3 regions of the Roseibium sp. LAB1 genome follow, and region 2 is predicted to be linked to each of the others. Evidence: riboswitches for the same ligand, from Rfam matches in the RefSeq annotation. Region 2 holds a riboswitch; each other region holds the start of a gene.

What was found. Region 2 has a riboswitch for thiamine pyrophosphate ahead of ACYQ54_RS09215 (ABC transporter permease). Riboswitches for the same ligand answer to the same signal wherever they lie in the genome.
Region 1: it holds a riboswitch for thiamine pyrophosphate, as region 2 does, so the genes downstream of both, thiM (hydroxyethylthiazole kinase) here and ACYQ54_RS09215 (ABC transporter permease) in region 2, are expected to answer to the same signal.
Region 3: it holds a riboswitch for thiamine pyrophosphate, as region 2 does, so the genes downstream of both, thiO (glycine oxidase ThiO) here and ACYQ54_RS09215 (ABC transporter permease) in region 2, are expected to answer to the same signal.

Annotation. Positions count from the first base shown of each region.
Region 1 is NZ_BAAGIB010000001.1:913,553-921,111, forward strand. Features, by position in the region: gene ACYQ54_RS04330 (OmpP1/FadL family transporter) at 1-641, opposite strand, end outside; gene ACYQ54_RS04335 (TRAP transporter substrate-binding protein) at 1,237-2,343, opposite strand; gene thiD (bifunctional hydroxymethylpyrimidine kinase/phosphomethylpyrimidine kinase) at 2,345-3,151, opposite strand; gene thiM (hydroxyethylthiazole kinase) at 3,188-3,961, opposite strand; TPP riboswitch at 4,030-4,140, opposite strand; gene ACYQ54_RS04350 (Lrp/AsnC ligand binding domain-containing protein) at 4,348-4,584, shown strand; gene ACYQ54_RS04355 (hypothetical protein) at 4,606-5,013, shown strand; gene ACYQ54_RS04360 (DMT family transporter) at 5,240-6,280, opposite strand; gene sbmA (peptide antibiotic transporter SbmA) at 6,516-7,559, opposite strand, start outside.
Region 2 is NZ_BAAGIB010000001.1:1,968,475-1,976,033, reverse strand. Features, by position in the region: gene ACYQ54_RS09230 (MFS transporter) at 1-958, shown strand, start outside; gene ACYQ54_RS09225 (adenylosuccinate synthase) at 1,242-2,534, shown strand; gene ACYQ54_RS09220 (hypothetical protein) at 2,800-4,566, shown strand; TPP riboswitch at 4,647-4,753, shown strand; gene ACYQ54_RS09215 (ABC transporter permease) at 4,901-5,656, shown strand; gene ACYQ54_RS09210 (ABC transporter substrate-binding protein) at 5,679-6,620, shown strand; gene rpoH (RNA polymerase sigma factor RpoH) at 6,696-7,559, opposite strand, start outside.
Region 3 is NZ_BAAGIB010000004.1:358,580-366,138, reverse strand. Features, by position in the region: gene ACYQ54_RS23115 (class II aldolase/adducin family protein) at 1-15, opposite strand, end outside; gene ACYQ54_RS23110 (DUF6030 family protein) at 316-1,158, shown strand; gene ACYQ54_RS23105 (pirin family protein) at 1,127-2,062, opposite strand; gene ACYQ54_RS23100 (P-loop NTPase family protein) at 2,221-2,733, shown strand; TPP riboswitch at 2,780-2,900, shown strand; gene thiO (glycine oxidase ThiO) at 3,063-4,040, shown strand; gene thiS (sulfur carrier protein ThiS) at 4,024-4,221, shown strand; gene ACYQ54_RS23085 (thiazole synthase) at 4,227-5,000, shown strand; gene ACYQ54_RS23080 (thiamine phosphate synthase) at 4,997-5,602, shown strand; gene ACYQ54_RS23075 (LysR family transcriptional regulator) at 5,628-6,509, opposite strand; gene ACYQ54_RS23070 (CoA-acylating methylmalonate-semialdehyde dehydrogenase) at 6,851-7,559, shown strand, end outside.

The DNA.
Region 1 (7,559 bases), 1.1 Mb from region 2:
ATATCGTCACCGGAAATCTGGTTCGAACGTGGAAACCCTGCTCCGGATGTGGCGTCGGCGGACTTCAGCGAGACATCCAGATATTGCGCCTGAACACCGATCGCGATCGCGAACATGTCGTTGATCTGGAGCGCGACGGTCGGATTGACGTTCAACGAGAACACGGAAGACGAACGCGAATAGAACTGAGCTGCCCAATTCTGCTCCGGTTTCGTCGACAGGCCGAAGGGCGCGTTGATACCAACACCGAAGATCAGCTTGTCGTTCAGCCGGTAGGCTGCATAGGAAGCGGGAATGAACGCGTCGGATGCGATATCACCACTGCCGATGGATGACGTGCCGAGGAACCCGCCAGACAGCGTGCCGTTGATGTCCGAGCTAGGGAAGAGCCCTGTATTGTGTGCTTCGATGGTCAGGCCCTGCTGGGCGCCGATAAGCGACGCCGGGTTCCAGTACATCGAAGAGATCGAACCACCGGACGTCCCATACCCGGCAAAAGACATACCCTGAAAGTACGAGCTCTGTTCTCTAAGCGCAAAACCGCCTGCAAAGGCCGAGTTTGCAACCACTGATAGAGCTGCAGCTGTAGTAGCAAGTAGAACTGATTTCTTGTTTGCCCACGGCATTAAGTTTCCTCCCATCCCTTAGCCACCGGATGTTTCATGACAACCTGACACAGGGTTTTAGGAGAACGCCGTCCGTTTCAACTGAATAATTACGCCAGTTCTGCCGTCATTTCTTCATGCTGCAATGCGAAATGCGCGGCATTTTTCGTAAGGAATGCTGCGTAGACGATCAAAACACTTCAAAAAGGACAGGTTCCAAGTCTCTTCGTCACCGGACCGACACACTTTCAAACATTTGCCTAAAAAATAAGCACTTAAAATGTCAGCTTCCCATAACGTAATTTAACCCTGAATCGTTGCGGCTTTGCCACAGGTTTCGCCACGGAATGTGGATCGCTTGTAGGACAAGTCCTTTGAAATTCCTTGGTAAAAACGCCAATCACCTTTCCTAACGGAATGTCGATCCGCGCACTACGGCACTTCAAGCTGGAGGCTTGCGCTGACACTTTGTCAGGAAGTTTTACTGCGCCTGATGCGTTTGTTTCACGCGTGATTCCGGAATGACAGGCTGACCGGTTGCAAGCTGCGAACCGGCAGGTTGCACCGGTTCGCGCGCAAAGATCATCTCGGGATCCATTAGCAGTCCTGTCGGCGGCCTGGAGTGGCCGGTCTAACCGTCCCGGGCTTCCAGGAAACGGCGCATGGCAACGTCGCTCCAGGGGGCCAGACGGGCTCTGGCAGCCATATGGCTTTCGTAGATCCTCTGACTGAGCGCATCCTTGCTCGCAAATTCCGCCAGCACGACTGCCGCGGTCTCCCGCAGCGCATCCAGCACATCATCGGGATAAGAGCGAACGGTGACGCCGTCTTCTTCCTGCAGGAGCTTCAGGGCGCCGGCATTTTCCCATTCGCTTTCGGCAAGCGACCGGCCGTTTTCGGCTTTGCAGGCTTCCAGAATGATCGCGCGAAGATCTTCCGGCAGGCCTTCCAGCGCCACCTTGTTGAACAGCGCTTCGCCGGTGCCATTGGGCTCATGGAAGCCGGGCGTGTAATAGGATTTGGCAGCTTTCTGGAATCCCATTGCCCGGTCCGACCATGGCCCCAGGAATTCCGTCGCATCCAGCACGCCGCTATCCAGTGCCTGGAACAATTCGCCGGGTGGCAGACTGACAGGGGTTGCCCCGAGCCGGTGCATCACTTCACCGCCCAGGCCCGGCATGCGGATCTTCAGCCCCTTGAGGTCGTCCAGCGTGTTGATCTCGCGCTTGAACCAGCCGCCCATCTGGACACCGGTGTTCCCGGCCATTACGGGTCGCAGCCCGAAGGGGGCATAAAGCTCGTCCCAAAGCGCCTGGCCGCCGCCCTGCTCTATCCAGGTGATGTGCTCATGCGGCAGAAGGCCGAAGGGTATCGCCGTGAAATAGACCGAAGCCGGGATCTTGCCCTGCCAGAAAAAAGAGGCCGTATGCGCCATCTGCGCCGTGCCTGCGGAAACCGCCTCGAACACGCCCAGAGCCGGCACCAGTTCACCAGCGGCATAAAGCCGGACGCGCAGCCGTCCACCGGACATCAGTTCGATCCGGTCTGCAATCCGCTGCGCCGTGACCCCAGGCCCCGGCAGGTTTTTCGGCCAGGAGGTGACCATCTTCCATTCCAGCGTCGCCTGCTCCTGCGCCACCGCAGGGGCAGCCAATGCGCTTGCCCCGGCAGCGGCGGATGCCCCCAGAAGCCCTCTGCGGCTGATCTGTCCGGTTTTGGTCATTGGCTGATCGGTCATCTCACTTGCTCCAGAACGCGTGGAAATGATGAACAGGCCCGTGACCACTGCCAATGTGAAGCGTATCGGCAGCAGCTATCGCGGCCTGAATGTAGGATTTGGCGGACTTCACGGCCTCTTCCATGCCTTGCCCCTTGGCAAGACCCGAGGCAATTGCCGACGACAGGGTACAGCCGGTGCCATGGGTGTTGTCTGTCTTGATCCGGTCGGACCGCAGCCAGACTGCATTGCCTTCGCGGTCCAGCAGGAGATCCGCGCTTTTCGCCCCTGCCCCGTGTCCGCCCTTGAGCAGAACCGCGTTGGCGCCAAGACCGAGCAGACGCTCTGCCTGTGCGTGCATCTGGGCTTCATCCGCCGCAACCTCGCCCTGCAGCATGCGGGCTGCTTCATGAAGGTTCGGTGTAACGATATCCGCCAGAGGCAGCAGCAGGGCGATCAACGTGTCCACCGCACTGTCCGCCAGCAAGGGGTCACCGGAAGCGGCCACCATCACAGGGTCAAGCACGACCGGGCCCGTCTCAAGTACCTTTAGTCCCTCCGCCACCACCTCGATCGTATCAACGCGTGACAGCATGCCGATCTTGGTTGCCGTAACTGCAAGATCGGAGAAGACCGCCGTCATCTGGGCCCGCACGAAGTCCGGTGGAACGTCATGAATGGCGCTGACACCAAGCGTGTTCTGCGCCGTTAGCGCCGCAATGACGCTGGCACCGAAGACGCCGTTGGCGGAAAAGGTCTTGAGATCTGCCTGAATGCCGGCTCCGCCACCGGAATCCGATCCTGCAATGGTCACCGCGATTGCGGTCATGAAAGCCTCCTGGGTGTAAATGCGGCTGAGCCTGCGTCAGCCGGTCTTGAGACGGGCTTCAATGTCGCGGTCGGTTAGGGAAAACAGCGCGTCAAGCAATTCGGGCACGAGAGTGCCCGGCCCACCTGCCCGGCCGGCTGCGATTTCGCCGGCGATGTTGAAGACGGACAGTCCGCAAGCGGCCGCCAGCGCCCGGTCCTTTTCGACACTGAGAAACGCTGCCAGAACCGCACCGCCTGCGCAGCCGGTGGCTGTCACGCGTGACATCAGCGGATCGCCGTTGCGCAGCAGAAAATCCTCACCGCGGCTTTCGACCCTGTCTTCGGGGCCGGTCACGGCAAAAACCGTTCCGGCCTCGATCAATGCATCGGCATCCGCCCGCTCCGGCAAGAGAGCGGTGAGTTCTTCCGGATTGAGCCGCACCAGATCCGGGTTCAGGGCCATAAGTTCGCGCGCATAGGCGCAGCGCACGGGAGACCGGTTGACGAAGACCGGATCGACGCAAACCGGACGTCCGGCAGTCCTGGCGGCCTCTATTGCGAGCGGAATGGCTGCACGGCGCTCCTCGTCAAGGGTGCCGAGGTTCACCAGCAGCGCATCAGCCCCGCCGGCAAAAGCCGCAACTTCCTCCCGCGCGATGGTCATGGAGGGAACGGCACCGAGCGCAAGCAGCACATTGGCGGTGAAGCTTTGCGCGACAGCGTTTGTGATGGCGTGAACGCGCGGGGTTTTCTGTCGCACCCTTTCCAGAAGGGTGAAGACCTGTTCGGCGCTCAGGGCCTGCGTGGACGCAGCGACGGAAAGGCTCATGACGGCTCTCCTGTGACGGAAAACCCGTTGCCGGTATTCCGGAAAGGACGTGTTGCGGGGTGAGGTGTGTGCATCATGATCTCAAATCCCTCCGCCGGTATCAGCCGGATCAGGTTCAAGGAGTTGGCAGGCTGCCTCTCAGCCCGGTCCTGCATGGCCGGGCACCCCCATGAGATGCTTGCACTGCTAACAAGGTGTCCGCGCGATTGCAAGACCCGGCACGTGCAGGCCGGCCACTCGGCAATTGACTGGCGCGAGGAGATGGGCGATGTCCTAGTCTGCTTTTGTGAATCTGTTGCCCGGCAAGTCTGGCTGACCGAACAGCCCGGCTGATGGTTCAGGTGACACGTTCACCCACTTCAAACACCAACTGCCCGGAGCGCCCCATGGTACCGTTTTTCGTGATGATCAAATGCCAGTTGGGCAAGACCTACCAGGTTGCCAACGCGATCGCCGATGCGGAAATCGCGTCCGAAGTCTATTCCACCTCCGGCGACTACGATCTTCTGGTGAAATTCTATGTCGAGGACGGATCGGACATCGGCCATTTCGTGAACGAAAAAGTCCATCCGATCGACGGCATTCAGGACACCAAAACCATCATTACCTTCAAGGCCTTCTAACGTCAGACCCGGACATATTTCATGCATCTCATTAAATCAGCAGCCCTTTGCCTGACACTTGCCCTTGCTCCGCTCGGCACCACCGCATCAGCGCAAGGCATGCCGCCGGAGCAGATCAAGCAGATCCTGGACCTCACCAAGGCCAACTGGGTGTCCTTTCGCGACTGGCAGGGCCAGGAACTGATCTATTTCACGCACCTGGAATCCTGGAAGTGCGGCATCGACTATGTCTTCTACGGACTGAACGACGGCCCGATCGACCAGGAATGGCAACTGGAAGCCTGCGATCCGGACAACCCCAACGTCGTACTCAAGGACAAGCCGTATCTGGAGCTTCCAGCCGCGTCGGCCCAGTCGATCAGCGTACAGCTGATCTTCAAGGACGGCACCAAGAGCGCCGTTGAACGGTTCGAGTACAAGCCGCAGTAAGGTCCGGATAGAAAACTTCACATTTCCACCGTCATTCCGGACAAGCGCAGCAACGCTTCGCGCAGATCCGGAATCCAGCGCATCTGTGTGAGTGGAGCGAACGCTTCTCTCTTCGGGTAACGCCGCGCCTATGGCGCGAAACAAGTCCGGATTCCGGATCGGCGCTCGGCTTTGCCTCACTTGTCTGGAATGACTGTGGACAGGTCGTAATCCTGGAAATTTCGACCTAAGACTTTGACGGCGACGACGCCCGGCGGGCCTTGGTCCTGTCCAGGCCGAGCTTGTGCTCGCGGTAGATGACGAAGATGCCGGCGGCAATCACGATCAGCGCGCCGAGCACCACGGCGGGCAGTGGCGTTTCGCTAAAGACAACCCAGCCGACGATGATCGCCCACAGCATGTTGACGTAATCGAACGGCGCAATGGTGGAAGCATCGGCAAACCGGTAGCTCTGGGTCAGCAGGATCTGGCCGACACCGCCGGCCAGACCGATCAGCAGAAGCAGCCCGGCGGTGGGCAGGTCCGGCACGATCCACGCTTGCCCCGGTAGCAGAAAGCCGAGCGGCAGCGTGAGCAGCGATAGCACCGAAGACATTCCGGCGAACCAGGTGACGATGGTTGACGTGCGTTCCGTCTCGCACAATTTGCGCACGGTGATCATGGCAAGCGCCGCAAACCCGGCGCCCATCACGCCGATCAAGGCACCTATCATCGAATTGTTGTCTATTTCCGCATCGCCCAGATGTGGCGACAGCACCACCAGAATGCCGACAAAGCCGACACCGACCGCGCTCCAGCGGTAGACCCGCACCTTTTCACCAAGAAGAAGAAACGCCAGCACCACCACGAAGAGCGGCGATGCGAACCCGATGGCCGTCGCATCCGGCAGAGGCAGCAGGGACAACGCCGTGAAACCGCAGACCATCGCCGTCAGCCCGACGGACGCCCGGGTGAGATGACCAAGTGGGTTGGCCGTTTTGAAAGCCAGCCCAAGCTCCCGGCGCATCGCCACCATGATCAGCACCGGAAACAGTCCGAAGAAATTCCGCGCGAACACAAGCTCACCGATCGGCACATGCTCCGCGGCAATCTTGAGAGCCGTCGCCATGACGAAGAATACCATGGTGGAAGCCACTTTCAGCGATATTCCGATGAGGGGAGCCTGCCGGGTCATCCCGGTGGGCGCCGGAGGTCCGGAAAAACGGGACTTCTGGCTCAAGAACGCCATGACAACTTCCAGGTCCGGCTTTTCAATGACAAATCCCACGGTGTACCGGTCCAATGAACCGTGGGAAGAACCAGTTCGACTGGCCCTTCGAATGCAGCATATCAAGAAACGTCACGCAAACAGGATGCGAGTATGCGGGGCGTGAAGTGAAGGGCCTTCAGTATTTGACCAAACGGGATTGACGGCAAGTCCGCTTCCGGGAAAAACGCCGCCCGCTCAAACCGACGGGCGGCACCTCATTTTTCGCGTGCCTTGCGTCTCCTGACATTATGCATCAGAGCCGGGATTCTTTTTCCGCCAGCACCTTTGCAAGTTCTTCCGGAGACATCCGTTCACGCTCCGCAATCGAGACTTCGAAGCCCTTCAGACGTTTGTAGATGGACAGAAGCTCGATGATCGTCGTCCAGGAATTGACCAGGTACTGGAACGAGTTTGAAACCTGGCCGAAGGCGGTCAGGATCTGTTGCAGAATACCGTAGGTGATCGCACCGGAGACAATCGTGGGAACGAGGATGAAGTAGGTGAACAGATTGTCCGCCTGAAGGTAGATGCCTCTGGCCAGATTGAAATAGAGGTAGTGTCGGTAAAGGCGGAAATAGTTCTTGCGAACATTGGCGAACAGTTCCGACAGCGTTATCGGCTGCGCCCTGTTTTCGTAGTCCTCGCCATAGACCAGTTCCTTACGATAGGCAGCTTCGACACGCTGGTTGTGAAACTCCAGCCCTGGCAGCTTGATACCGACCAGCGCCAGCAATCCCGTGCCGAACAACGACCACAGGATCGCCGCCGTGAACAAGGGGGCCGGAATGGCTCCGACGATCGGCAGCTCCGAGACGTAGCTCGACAGCGACAGCAAGACGGGCAGAAAGGCGATCAGCGTCATGACCGAGTCGATCATTGCGACGCCAAGCCCTTCCATGATCGCGGCAAACCGCATCGTATCTTCCTGAATACGCTGCGAAGCACCTTCGATATGGCGGACGTTGGCCCACTTTTCCACGTAGTAGTCGTTCATCGCCGTACGCCATCGGAAGACGTAGTGGCTCACGAAAAACCGGGTAAAGACATACAGGACGACCTGAAACGCCACGATTTGCACGAACACGATCATGAGCGAATAGAAGTCCCACGCCGTGACACCCTTGTCGCCCGGCAACGCGTTCTGCAGCGTATCGCCGAACGGTCTGCGCCAGTTGTTGATGGCGACCGAAACCTGCACTGAATAGTAGGTCGAGAAGATGATCGCGGACGATCCCCAGACAGACCAGATCTGCCAGCGATGATTTCTGGCGAAGAACCACCAGAACCCGCCGAACAG
Region 2 (7,559 bases):
CTGGATGATGGTGCGGCTGGTGAGCGGTGCAGCGTTTTGCGGTACCACAATGGTGCTGGAAAGCTGGCTCAACTCCATTGCTACCAATTCGTCCCGGGGGCGCATTCTCTCTGTTTACCGGATCGTCGACATGATTGCCGTCATGGGCAGCCAGTTCATGTTGCCGGCCTTCGGGCCGCTCGGTCCGGATATTCTGATCGTGCTGGCCATCCTCTTCTGCTTTGCGCTGGTGCCGATCTCCCTGACCAGTGAGCGCAATCCCGCGGCACCTCCCGCGCGTTTTTTCGATCCGCTCATGCTGTGGCGCGTGTCTCCGGTCGCTCTCGTCGCAGTCTTCACCATCGGCCTGACCAACGGTGCCTTCCGGATGGTTGGCCCGGTCTATGCGGAAAGCGTTGGGTTGGGACTGGAAACGGTCGCCGCGTTCGTCGCGATCTGGGTTTTTGCCGGGGCCATCTTCCAGTATCCCGCCGGCTGGCTGTCCGACAGGCTCGACCGGCGTATCGTGCTGGGTGTCTTTACCGTCGGCGCCGGGCTGGCCTGTCTGTTCATTTCCGGGTCCTCGACCCGTCTGGAACTCTTTGCCGGCGTCTTTCTGTTCGGCGGATTTGCCTTGCCGCTTTATTCGCTCTGTGCAGCCCATGCCAACGACAATGCGGAGCCTGGACAGTTCATCGATGTGGTGGCAGGGCTGACACTTGCCTATGGCGTGGGGGCAATGGCCGGGCCGTTCATTGCGTCTGTGGTGATGGAAACATTCGGTCCCTCGGCGTTCTTCCTCTACACCGCCACACTGCATCTGTCGCTCGTGGTGTTCGTCTTCGCGCGGATCGTCAGCCGCGATGCGGTTCCGGCAAGCAAACGCCATCGTTTCGTCTGGCTGCTGCGTACATCGCCGATGATCTTCAGGCTTGCCCGCAACGAAAAGCAGGAAACAGATGAGCCGCCGGCAAAATAATCCGCCGTCGCGACATTGCCGCAAATGCAGTCTAACTCGGACAAAGTCCAATTCGAGGCGCGGTATGAATGGTCATTTGGCACAGAGGGGACCGGGCCGATCGGGAGAGCTGGCAAAAAAACTTGCTTTTGGCTTCCAATCTCCGTGCGGAGACTCGCATGAGCAGGGAAACCTGTCTATAGTCCGCGCCGTTTGCCCCGGTCCGATTGCCGGGGCTTGTCGTGTTGGCATCCCGAACATGTTTCGGAGGGTGCGGAAGCTGCTTCAGGAGAGCAAAGTCTAGATGGCGAATGTGGTTGTTGTCGGTTCGCAATGGGGTGACGAAGGCAAAGGCAAGATTGTCGACTGGTTGTCGGAACAGGCCGATGTCATCGTAAGGTTCCAGGGCGGGCACAATGCCGGTCATACCCTTGTCATCGACGGTGTCAGCTACAAGCTGTCTCTCCTGCCGTCCGGGGTTGCACGTGAAGGCAAACTCTCGGTGATCGGCAACGGCGTTGTGCTGGACCCCCATGCACTTGCCGAGGAAGTCGAGCGCCTGGGCAAGCAGGGTGTCGTTGTGACGCCTGAATCGCTTCGCGTTGCGGAAAACGTCACGCTGATTCTGTCCCTGCACCGCGAGCTTGATGCCCTGCGGGAGAATTCCAACACCGGTACGCGCATCGGCACCACCAAGCGCGGCATCGGTCCGGCATATGAAGACAAGGTCGGCCGTCGTGCCATCCGTCTGATGGATCTGAAGAACCTTGCCACGCTGCCGGCCAAGATCGATCGTCTGCTGACGCACCACAATGCGCTGCGCCGCGGCCTCGGTCAGGAAGAAGTGTCCGCACAGGCGATCTATGACGAACTCGCCAGCATCGCCGACAAGGTGCTGCCCTATATGGACAAGGTCTGGTACCTGCTGGACGAGCAGCGCCGCCAGGGTAAGCGGATCCTGTTTGAGGGCGCCCAGGGTGCGCTTCTGGACATCGACCATGGCACCTATCCGTTCGTGACCTCTTCCAACACCGTTGCCGGCCAGGCCGCAACGGGCTGCGGCCTCGGCCCGGGTTCGATCAATTACGTGCTCGGCATCACCAAGGCCTACACCACCCGTGTTGGCGAAGGCCCGTTCCCGACCGAGCTGAATGACGAAGTCGGCGAGTTCCTGGGCACGCGCGGGCATGAATTCGGCACGGTGACCGGCCGCCGCCGCCGCTGTGGCTGGTTCGACGCGGTTCTGGTACGCCAGACCGTCTGCACCTCCGGCATCAACGGCATTGCGCTGACCAAGCTGGATGTTCTGGACGGCCTTGATGAAATCAAGATCTGCATCGGCTACGAGCTGGACGGCGAACGGATCGACTATCTGCCCGCCTCGCAGGGCGCGCAGGAACGGGTCAAGCCGATCTACGAAAGCCTGCCGGGCTGGAAGGAATCGACCGAAGGGGCCCGGACATGGGCCGATCTGCCGGCCCAGGCGATCAAATATGTGCGTCATGTCGAAGAACTGATCGGTGCTCCGGTGGCTCTTCTGTCGACAAGTCCGGAACGGGACGACACAATTCTTGTGCAGAATCCCTTCCAGGATTGAGATCTGTGACGTTAAAAGCACATTATTAAGGACTGAGGTTGCGTGCTGCGAATCACCGCACGCAACCACCGCTCGTTTTCGGCGTTCCATGTGTGTGCCGAGCAAACAAATCTGTGTTAGGAAAAGGGTACTGTGAGGGTCTCTGTCGCGGCAAAGATATTGAAGAAATAGCACCGGTTTTCGAAAAACTTGCTATAAGCCTGAGAATGAAACGAAATCTCGGGCCCGCAGAACAGATCCTTGCAGTCGGCCGGTAGGCAGGAAGATGGCTGATTACTATTCAATTCTGAAGAAAACGATCGCGTCTTTACCTGAAAACAATGGTGCTGCACGCAGAAGCGTTTACAGCCGTGCGCGCAATGCCATCGTCAATCAGCTGAAAGCCTATGAGCCGCCGCTGGCGCCGTCCGAAATTACGGCGGAGCAGCTGCGACTTGAAGAAGCCATCCGCAAGGTGGAAGCGGAAGCCGCGCGCGAAAGCCTCGGTCTCAGCCCGACAGTTCCGAAGGTGGAGGCTCCCGCCCCCGCGCCGGAGGTTTCGGCACCGCCTGTGACACCGCCGCCGTCCGAGCCGGCTGCAGAAGTCGCGCCGGAAGCTCCCGCGCCGCAGGAGCCAGAAGCCGCACCTGCGCCGGCTGATGACACCCCGGCGCCTTCGCCGCTGAAGGAAACCCTGACACAGGCCGAAGCGCTTGGCACCGCTGCCAGCCAGGCCGTTCACAACGCAAAGGAAGCTGCCGATCCGTCTGCAGTGCCCCAGCGCCAGGAGCCGTCGTTTGGTGGGTCGACGCAACCGGAACAGGCTGATGACGGTCTGTTCGAAACTGCTGAAAGCGCCACCGCAACTGTTTCCGTCGACCAACCCTACCAAGCCGGCGAGACCGGGAAGGTCAAGGATGAACCGGCACCGAAGAAAGACCGCGCCAAGCGGTCCAAGCCGAGCGCTTCCGAGGCCCTGCGCGGTGAGTCGTCCGGTAACCGCACCGTCCCGATTGCAATCGCTGCCGGCTTCCTGCTGCTGGTGCTTCTGGCGGCCGCAGCCTACTTCCTGATGCCCGCTGGCGATCAGACTGCGGACAGCGGCAATGTGCCCGCCGCGTCCTCTACGCAAACGGCTTCCGAAGCCGAGCCGGTCACCACCCCTGAGCCTTCGACGTCTGCGTCGGTCGGGGAGGGCGAAGAGCCTTCCAAAAACACCGACCGCCTGTTGAACGACGGCGAGACGGATGTGGTTGCCCCGGACGCGCGTACCGTGACCACCACGACCATCACGGGCCAGGCCGATACGCCTGCGGCCACGGAAACTCCTCAGGTCGACGCGCCAGCGGCCGTGACACCCACGCCGTCCCAGCCGTCCATCGTGACGAGTGCCGAAAACGACCAGACACCGGCTGCGGCCGATAGTCCGGTCGCGGTGCCGGAAGACAACCTGTCGGCTATTTCTCCTGACGAGACTGCGCCCGCTCCGTCCGCTGCGGCGGCGGATCCTTCGGTGCAGCGCTCCATTCTCTATGAAGAGGGCGAAGAATCCGGCGGCGCCGGTACTGCGGCGCAAGGCGCTGTCGTCTGGGGTGTCGATGAAGAAACCAATCTGGACGGCAAGGCTCTTGCGGTCCTGAGTGCGTCCGTCGAAATCCCCGAACGGGATGTGAAAGTCGACATTCGTATCAAGCCTAATGACGATAACTCTCTGCCGGCCAGCCATCTCGTCGAGATCAAGTACGAGTTTCCGGAAAATTTTGCTGCGGGTGATGTCGTCAACGTTCCGGGTCTGGTCATGAAACCTACGGAAGAAGCCCGCGGCGATGCGCTGATCGGAGCGTCGGTGAAGGTGTCTCCGGGCTTTTTCTGGATTGCCCTGTCCAGCCTGCCGAACGAGCAGCAACGCAATCTCGCCCTTCTGCGTGAGCGCGGCTGGATCGACATTCCGATGCTTTATGAAAACGGCAAACGCGGCATCCTGACCCTGGAAAAGGGTACGGCCGGTGCGGATGCCGTCGAAAAGGCAATCACGGCCTGGCAAGCCGGCTAAGCGTCAATTGCCTCGTTTGAAAATCTGAAAAAGCCGCTTCACAGCGGCTTGCCTTTTTCTGTCACATTGGGCATGGTCCGCCTTGGTCCGAGGGGTGTTCCGGTTACCGGAGCTGAGATGGCGTGATGCCGAACCCTTAGAACCTGATCCGGGTCATGCCGGCGAAGGGACGGAATCCTTAGCCTATTCCCGGATCTCCATTGTCATTTTCGGTTTGTCCGAAGACGGGAGATCCTATGCGTATTTGTCTGCGACCGCAGCCGTGGCTGCAAATCCGACTGCCGATATCGGCTCCCAGGCGTTTCCGTTGGCGCATTGCAACGGGGCGTGTCGGATGATGTTTTTTCTGAAAGCCGTTGCCAGGTCCGTGTTCGGCCTGCTGCTGACCGTTGCGATCTGGGCGGCCATCGTCCATGTGTTCGATACCCAGCACTACATCCTTCCCGGACCGGACCGCGTCTTTACAGCCTTTGTCAAACACGCGGGCTTCCTGCTGCACCATGCCGGCATCACCGCCTTTGAAACAGTGCTCGGGTTTGTGCTCGGGGCTGCGGCGGGGGCACTGCTTTCCGTGCTGTTGTGGCTGTTTCCGGTCGCTGCAAGGCTTGCCATGCCACCCATTCTGGTTACGCAGGCCCTGCCTGTGTTCGCAATCGCGCCGATCCTGGTTCTCTGGCTCGGTTTCGGGCTTGCGTCCAAGATCGTCGTCATCATCCTGGTCATCTTTTTCACGGTCACATCGACCTTCTTCGACGGTCTGCAGCGGCTGGACCAGGGGTTGTGTGATCTTGCCCGGCTTTACCGTCTGTCACGCGTGAAGGAACTCTGGTTCTTCCGCCTGCCGTCAGGCCTGCCGGCGTTTGCATCCGGTCTGCGCGTTGCCGCTGTATTTGCCCCCATGGGGGCGATCATCGGCGAATGGGCGGGGGCGAAGGGTGGCCTTGCCTTCATCATGCTTCAAAGCAGCAACCGGATGCAGGCGGACATGATGTTCGCCGCCCTGATCCTTCTCGCGGCCATGGTGCTGATCATGCGCTTTGTCGTGAACCATCTCACCCGACTTCTAGTTCCCTGGCAGCCGCTCAGCTAGCTGCCGTCCAACGGAGGACCTCATGAAAAAACAAATTCTGTCTCTCGTGCTCGCCGCCGGGTTGCTGGCATCCGGCCCGGCTCAGGCCAGTGAAAAACTCACCCTGCTGCTCGACTGGTTCATCAATCCGGATCACGCGCCGCTGGTGACTGCGCAGACCATGGGCTTCTTCGAAGCTGAAGGTCTCGACGTGGAGATTATCGAACCCGCGGATCCGGCGATGCCGCCGAAGCTGGTGGCGGCCGGGCAGGGCGATATCGCGGTCTCCTATCAGCCGACGCTTCATGCGCAGATCGAGGAAGAGCTGCCGCTGAAATGGATCGGCACGCTGGTCGAAACACCGCTTAATTCGCTGATCGTGCTCAAGGATGGTCCCATTCAGGAGCTGAAGGATCTGAAGGGCAAGAGTGTCGGTTTTTCCGTGTCGGGCTTCGAGGATGCTATGCTTGGCCAGATGCTGCGCTCGGCCGGTTTGACCATGGACGATGTCGAGCTGGTCAACGTCAATTTCGCGCTGTCGGGTTCCCTGCTTGCCGGGCAGGTGGATGCGGTCATTGGCGCTTATCGCAATTTCGAGCTGACGCAGCTCGAAATCGAAGGCAAACCGGGCAAGGCTTTCTATCCCGAAGAAAACGGTGTGCCGATCTTTGATGAGCTGATCTATGTCGTCAACAAGGACAAGACGGACGATCCACGCTTCGCGAAGTTTCTGGCGGCTGTGGAAGCGGCAACCATCTATCTGAGCAACCATCCGGAAAAAGCCTGGAATGCTTTTGTCGAAGCGTATCCGAACCTCAACGACGAGCTGAACAGGCGCGCCTGGTTCGACACCTTGCCGCGTTTTGCAAAGCGCCCGGCCGCACTCGACGAAGGCCGTTACCAGCGCTTTGCCGAGTTCATGGCCGAAGCCGGCCTGATCAGCAAGGTCGTGCCGGTGGAAAGCTACACAGCCGAAATCCGCTGAGTAGACGTCTCAGGCAAAAGAAAAGCGCTGGAGCCAGGCTTCAGCGCTTTTTTTGTTTCTCTATGGCAGCGTGTCTCAGGCGGCAGGCTGGTCCATGGTGCGGGCGCTGTTGCGCACGGCTTTCTGAACCTTCTCGAACGCGCGGACTTCAATCTGGCGCACACGTTCACGGCTGACACCGAACTCGCCAGAAAGGTCTTCCAGCGTCATCGGGTCTTCCGAGAGGCGGCGCGCTTCGAAGATGCGGCGTTCGCGCTCGTTGAGGACATCCATTGCGTCGTTCAGCATCTTGCGACGCATGTCCAGCTCTTCCTGATTGGCGAGCAGGGTTTCCTGACTGTCGCTTTCATCGACTAGCCAGTCCTGCCATTCGCCGGCATCGGCTTCCGCGCGCACGGGTGCGTTCAGGCTGGCATCACCGCCGAGACGGCGGTTCATGGACACCACTTCCTCCTCGGACACACCGAGCTTGGTGGCAATTTCCGATACCTGATGCGGCTTCAGATCGCCCTCGTCCAGCGCCTGGATCTTGCCCTTGAGGCGACGCAGGTTGAAGAACAGGCGTTTCTGATTGGCTGTGGTCCCCATTTTCACGAGGGACCATGACCTCAGGATGTATTCCTGGATGGCTGCCTTGATCCACCACATGGCATAGGTCGCGAGTCGGAAACCCTTGTCCGGCTCAAAGCGCTTGACCGCTTGCATCAGGCCGACATTGCCTTCGGAGACGACTTCTCCGATCGGCAGGCCGTAACCGCGGTAACCCATGGCAATCTTGGCAACGAGGCGTAGATGGGAATTGACCAGGCGTTCGGCAGCTTCAGGATCCTCATGCTCTTTATAGCGCTTGGCGAGCATGTACTCTTCCTGTGGCTGAAGCATCGGAAACTTGCGAATCTCGTCCAGATACCGGCTGAGACCGCCTTCCCCTGCTGTAAG
Region 3 (7,559 bases), on a different contig from region 2:
TGGAAAGGTGGGCATTCAGGGTCTCATCGGGTTCGGTTCGGGCGCGAGTATTTCGTTTCACTGCGCGACCGTTGAAGCGGCGCTTACATGACAGGTATCCGGTTGCCTTTTCAAGGTATTGGTTTGATAAAACCCGAGCCTTGGACCAAACGGTCGAGGATCGCGGTATTAAGGGACTGAATGGCGGGTTTAGCAGACAAGCTCAGGCATTTGCTTGGATCGGCTGCAGTGTCGGCAGACCGGACGGGCAGGGGCAGGCAATCCAGGCCGAGGCCAGGGCGTCGTTCAACGGGACCGCGCTGGGCCGAACCGGACATGGAAACGCTGTCGGAAGGCGCCAAGACCGAGAGGGCAGACCAATCGCCACATGTCCCCAGGTCTCGCAACCGCCCGTTCGTGACGCCGTACTACATCTGGGGAACTCTCGCGCTTCTGGCTGCCGGTTTCGCTGGTGGCGGGCTGATCCTGCACGTTGCCCAACAGAGTAACGAAGACAGTGCCCAGTCATCGCCATTGGTGCCGGACCCGCTTTCGTCGCTGCAGGCTCCGGCCAAGGAAGTGCTGCTGGCTCCGGAACCGGAACTGTCCGCGGAGCTGAAGCGCAGCTTTTTGGGGCAGCCTGACCAACTCTGTGACGAGCTGAGATCACTGGGATTGGGAAATCCCGGTTGGCGCCGGGCACCATTCAGTGCGGACCGTTGGCAATGTGCCTCCGATCTTGTGCCCCTGACCACGCCGAGCGTCGACTATGGCTCGACAACTCTCTTCTTCCTGCTGCGTGGACCTTCGGAAAACAGGATCGACTATTTGCGACTGAAGCTGGTGGTGGAAGATCCCCGCCAGATGCAGATCGGACTGGATGCGGTCTGGCTGGTAATCGACGCCCTGGCTGTTCGCTATGGCTGGACAGTGCCGGAAGTGTTCCGTGAGGCTGTTTCCGGTTTCAGGCAGCTTGAGACAACCCATCGAGGTGTACGGCTATCGGTTGCACCGGAGGATCCCAATTTGACGGGTGATCCGCTGGCCAGCCAGCGTCTCAACATCATTCTGGACTTTGGCGAGCCGGATCTGATCCGGCCCGCTGACAGGTTTGAAAAAGCGCCCCCTCTGGAAAGCGGCTGGAGTGTCAGGGCCCCGGACGCTCAGGCAGGGGAATGAACTCTTCCGCGTCACCGGGAACGGTGTCAAAACGGCCGAGCCGCCAGTCTTCCTTGGCCTGCTCGATGCGCTCTTTTGATGAAGACACGAAGTTCCACCAGATATAGCGGCGGCCATCCATCGGTTCACCTCCAAGCACAACGAACCTTGCTGGAAAAGGCGCGGTGTTTTCGATCACCAGATGGTCACCCGGTTTGAACACCAGTAGTTGGGCCGGATCGAAGGTCTGGCCGGCGATGGTGATCTGGCCCGCGACCGTATAAAGGCCGCGTTCCTCCCATCCGGCATCCAGCGGTATTTTCGCCCCCGGTTCCAGCGAGATGTCGGCATAGAACATGTCCGAGGCTGTCTTGACGGGGGCCTTGTGTCCGTAGAGGTCGCCGGCGATCAGTTTGACCGTGGCGCCCTTGTCGGAAAACTCCGGCTGTTCCTCGGTGCCGTGATGCTGGAAGGTCGGGTCGGTCTCTTCCAGGTGTTTAGGCAAGGCCACCCAGCTCTGCAGGCCGAACAGGGGACGTTTTTCCTGCAGGCGTTCCGGCCTCTCACGTTCGGAATGCACGATGCCCTTGCCGGCGCTCATCCAGTTCAGAGCACCGGGGGCAATCGCAATCTCCGTTCCGAGGCTGTCACGATGATACATCTCTCCTTCGAAGAGATAGGTCACGGTTGCCAACCCGATGTGAGGATGCGGGCGGACATCAATGCCGCCACCCACCAGCAGTTCGGCAGGACCCATCTGGTCGAAGAAAATGAACGGACCCACCATCCGGCGCCTGGCGGATGGCAAGGCGCGCCTTACGGAAAAACCGCCGAGATCGGAAGTTCGCGGTACGATGATCGTCTCGATCGGGTCACAGCTTGCAGCATTTCCCGCCACGGGATCAGGGGTATTCAACCAGCTCATCTGCCTCTCCATCAAAGAATATGCCGTCTTGCAATCTAGATAGGGCTGGAGGAGCTGAGGTGTCCATTGAACAGTCTGTTTCGGTTTTTCATCCGCTGCGCAATCTGTATAACGACCGGCCCTTCCTGGTTTTTGTTTGGTGCGACATGAAACGCGTGATGATTGTTGGAGGCCCGGGCTCGGGCAAAAGCACGCTTGCCGTTGCCCTGGGCCAGAAAACCGGACTGCCGGTCTATCATATGGATAAGATCCACTACCGTTCCGGTTGGAATGAACGGACGCGGGAAGAGAAAGACCGGATGACGCATGAGGTCCATCTGAAGGATGCCTGGATCTTCGAAGGCGGCCATTCAAGTACTTACGCGGAGCGTGTCGAACGCGCCGACACCTTCATCTGGCTTGACGTTCCGGTCCTGCGCCGCATTTTTCGGGTGCTGAAGCGGTCAGTGAAATACCACGGACAGAGCAGGCCGGACCTGGCAGAAGGTTGCCCCGAGCAGTTCAACTGGCAAACCATCGAGTTTCTGAGCTTCATATGGCGAACCAGACACTCGGCCAGAGCCAAGCTGGAGCGCATCTACCGCGAACCTCCGCACCATCTGACAGTCCATCGTCTTCGGACCCTTGCCGAGATCGACGACTTTCTGGCTGATTGTCAGGAACAGGGCTGAAGACCGTCCGGTCTCTTGACAGTTGCACCCGACGAGCGGCACAACAGGGGCTCACCCGGGGGGCCTCGACAAGGGGCTGAGATACTGCTGGCGCGACCGCGCAGTGCAGGGACCCGACGAACCTGATCCAGGTCATGCTGGCGAAGGGAAGGTGTTCTCGGCCAGGTGCAGTTGCTACCGCAATGCGTCACCCACGGCCACCTTCCCGAACTGAATGACCGAACAGCAGGACCAGAACCGGTCCGTGCGAAGAGGCGTTGAATGCTGGCGGTCCACACAAACCCCCGCTGCAGCGAGCAACTGACGTTCTCCCAGGGGGAGGGGGCGGAATGAAAATCGGCGTCAAAGGGGCCGGTGTCGCTGGTTTGGCGCTTGCGCATGAGCTTGTCACGCGCGGTGCGCAGGTCGAACTGCTGGAAAAGCATCAGGACCTGTCAGCCAGTGCGTCCTGGCTCGCAGGTGGCATGCTGGCCCCGTGGTGTGAAAGGGAAAATGCCGAAGAAGATGTCCTGCGGTTCGGACGGTCCTCGATCAGTTGGTGGGGTGAGGTTCTGCCGGGGCACGTGCGGCGTAACGGAACATTGGTTGTGGCTGCCCCGCGTGATGCCGGCGAACTGAGCCGATTTGCCTCCCGGACCAGTGGCTTTACCTGGCTCGACCGTGAGGCGCTGGGCACACTTGAGCCGGATCTTGCAGGTCGATTTGCGAAGGGGCTCTATTTCGCCGAAGAAGCCCATATCGATCCGCGTCAGGCCCTCAAGTCATTGCGGGCAAAGGTCTCTGAAAGCGGCGCGCGGGTCAGATTCGGGACACAGGATTTCACCTCGGCAGCTGATCTTGTCGTCGATTGTACGGGAATGGCCTCTCCGGATCCGAACCTTCGTCCTGTTCGAGGTGAAATGCTGATCCTGCATGCACCGGATGTCACACTTTCGCGGCCCGTGCGCTTTCTGCATCCCCGTATCCCGGTCTATGTGGTGCCTCGCGACAACGGGGTTTTTATGGTCGGAGCAACGATGATCGAAAGCAGCGACCGGGGCCCGGTCAGTGTCCGCTCCACCATGGAACTTCTCAACGCCGCCTATAGCCTGCATCCGGGTTTTGCAGAAGCCAAGATCATCGAAACCGGTGCAGGCCTGCGCCCAGCCTATCCCGACAACCTTCCCCGTCTCGCCTGGACAGGCAAGACGCTGTCCTTGAACGGCTTTTACCGGCACGGCTTTCTGCTTGCCCCGCATTTTGCCATCGAGGCAGCAAGCGGGATCATGCAACATCTTCAGGAGAAGAGCCTTGAATCTAACCATTAACGGCGAACCGCAGGAGGTTGCCAGTGCGACGCTGGCAGCTCTTCTGGAGGAACTGGCCTATGACCATGAATTCCTTGCCACAGCCCGCAACGGCGATCTGGTGAGCGCTGATGAGAGGGGCGATTGCGTCCTGCAGGCTGGCGACCGCATCGAGATCCTGTCGCCGATGCAGGGAGGATAACGCTCTTGCTGAATTTCTATGGTGAAGCAGTCGCCTCCAGGTTCTTGCTCGGGACAGCGCAATATCCGTCTCCGCAGATTTTGGCCGAGGCTGTGAAGGCCTCTGGCGCTCAAATTCTGACAGTGTCCCTACGGCGCGAGACGGCTGGCAGCGGCGCCGGTGGCCGGTTCTGGGACCTCATCCGAGAGCTTCAGGTCAAGGTGTTGCCGAACACCGCTGGTTGCCACTCGGTGAAAGAAGCCGTGACGACGGCCAGGATGGCACGGGATCTCTTCGCAACAGACTGGATCAAGCTGGAAGTGATCGGTCATCACGACAGTCTTCAGCCGGATGTCTTCGGCCTTGTGGAAGCTGCCCGTATTCTGACTGAAGACGGCTTCAAGGTGTTTCCCTACACGACGGACGATATTGTCGTCGGCGAACGGTTGCTTGAGGCGGGCTGCCAGGTGTTGATGCCCTGGTGCGCCCCGATCGGTTCGGCGAGGGGGCCGGTCAATCCGGATGGCCTCAGAGCCTATCGCAGCCATTTCAGCGGAGTTCCGCTGGTGGTGGATGCAGGCCTTGGCCGTCCGTCTCATGCCGCAACGGTTCTTGAACTCGGGTTCGATGCGGTGCTGCTGAATACGGCCGTCGCAAAGTCCGGAGACCCTGTCGCCATGGCAAGGGCTTTCGCCCAGGCAATTGAAGCCGGACGGCTGGCCTATGAAGCACAACCCCTGGAACCCCGCGACATGGCGGTTCCCTCTACCCCGGTTCTTGGAATGGCGGTTTTCGAATGAAACTTGATCCCTTTTACCTCATTGTTGACAGTTCAGACTGGATCGCGCGGTTGATACCGCTCGGCGTCAAACTGGTCCAGTTGCGCATCAAGGACGCGGCGGATGACATCCTGCGCAAGGAAATCGCAGCATCAAAGATCGTTTGCGAGAAATACGGCTGCCAGCTTGTCGTAAACGACTATTGGCAACTGGCGATCGAACAGGGGTGCGATTTTGTCCACCTTGGCCAGGAAGACCTTGCCGACGCCGACGTTGCGGCCATTCGCAACGCGGATTTGAAGCTTGGTGTGTCGACACATGACGGTGAAGAGCTGGAGACAGCACTTTCCGTCGAGCCCGACTATGTCGCGCTTGGTCCCGTCTATCCGACGATCCTGAAAGAGATGAAATGGGCGCCACAAGGTGTCGAAAAGATTGGCCGCTGGAAGCAGCAAATCGGTGGCCTGCCTCTGGTGGCCATCGGCGGTCTCAATCCGGAGCGCTTGCCGGGTGTGTTCGAGAATGGTGCAGATATCGCGGCCGTCGTCACCGACATCACCCGCAATGTCGATCCGGAAGCCCGCACGCAGGAATGGATAAAGGCCACTGCCCGCTGGCGGTAGCAGTACCTGTCTCTGATGGCTTCCGCTACCCGAACATTGCCTTGTCGCGCGCGACTTGATCGCGCAGAAAATCTTGTGCCGCGGCGACATGGCGAAGCGGGCGCGAGCTTTCATGCGTGACCATCCAGTAGGCTCGGCGAAGCTTGATGTCCGGAAGGACGGCGATCAGGTTTTTGTCATCGCGCGCGATAAAGTCGTGCAGAATGCCGATGCCGGCGCCTGACCGGACTGCTTCGGTCTGCCCGAGTGCCGATGCAATCTCAAAACGCGCGGTCCAGTCCTTCAGGATTTCCGTTCCGTAGTTTAGTGATGGCGAGTAGAGCAGGTCTTCCACGTAACCAATCAGGTCGTGAGCGGCGAGATCGTTCGCGGACGCCGGCATTCCCCGGCTTTCCAGATAGGTATTCGACGCATAAAGGCCGAGGGAATAGTCGACAAGCTTGCCGGCGACGAGCCGGCCAGTTTCCGGCCTGTCTATCGTGACGGCAATGTCTGCTTCGCGGCGGGACAGGGAAAACGACCGCGGCACGGGAACGAGTTGCACTGTCAAACCCGGATGCCTTTCAGTCAGTTTGCCAAGCCGTGGTGCAAGATAGGCGACGCCGAAACCATCGGGAGCGCCGATGCGCACGGTTCCGTTTATTTCCGGCGTGTTGTTTGTCAGATCGGCTTCCGCTGCCACCGCCTCCGCCTCGATCCGTTCTGCTCTGTCGAAGAACCGGCTACCTGCTTCCGTCAGAAGGCAACCGGACGTGGACCTGTCGAACAGGCGTGTGCCCACGCTGTCCTCAAGGCTCGTCAGCCTGCGGGCGACTGTTGCATGATTGAGGCCTAGTCGGCGAGCCGCCGCCAGGATCTGACCCGTACGCGCTATTGCGAGAAAAATGCGGATGTCGTCCCAGTTCATGTTGATTGCTTCCCGCAATGACCACCTTCCTCCGTTTGTCACCCCGCCAACGCTTGGATCCCAGGCACCGAGCCCGCCGAATTTTTAATGGGGAGCCCGCGTGTTCCTTCAGCCCTGTTCTTCGCCGCGCTTTGGCCGGGATGACAACTTAAGGGTATTGGACCTATCGTTTGGCTCAAACGCTCATGGGCGTTTTAATGTCATAACTTTAAAAAACGCACAACGGGTCCGGAATTCTGGTTCTTGTTTGTGGCAAAAATAAAAGTCAGAAAGAACTCACCTCGGACGCTGGCCAGAAAACCTTTCTGGCTGGTGTCAGGACATATTGGGAGAAACGCGACATGCGGAAGATCGGTCATTTTATCGGCGGCAAACACGTGGAGGGCACCTCCGGCCGCTATGCAGACGTCTTTAACCCGGCAACCGGTGAAGTCGAGGCGCAGGTCGCCCTTGCAAGCCAGGCCGAAATGGACGCGGCAATCGCCAACGCCGCCGCTGCACAGCCGGCCTGGGCTGCCACCAACCCGCAGCGCCGTGCCCGCGTGATGATGAAGTTCGTCGACCTTCTGAACCGCGACATGGACAAGCTGGCTGAAGCTCTCTCCCGCGAACACGGCAAGACGCTGCCGGACGCCAAGGGCGACGTTATCCGTGGTCTTGAAGTTGCCGAGTTCTGCATCGGCGCACCGCATCTCCTGAAGGGCGAATTCACCGAAGGCGCCGGCCCGGGCATCGACATGTATTCCATGCGCCAGCCGCTCGGTGTTGTTGCCGGCATCACGCCGTTCAACTTCCCGGCCATGATCCCGATGTGGAAGTTCTGCCCGGCGATCGCCAGCGGCAATGCCTTCATCCTGAAGCCGTCCGAACGTGATCCGTCCGTGCCGATCATGCTGGCCGAACTGATGATCGAAGCCGGTCTTCCGGCAGGTGTTCTGAACGTCGTCAACGGCGACAAGGGCGCGGTTGATGCGATCCTGGACGATGAAACCATTCAGGCAGTCGGCTTCGTCGGTTCCACGCCGATTGCCCAGTATGTATATTCCCGCG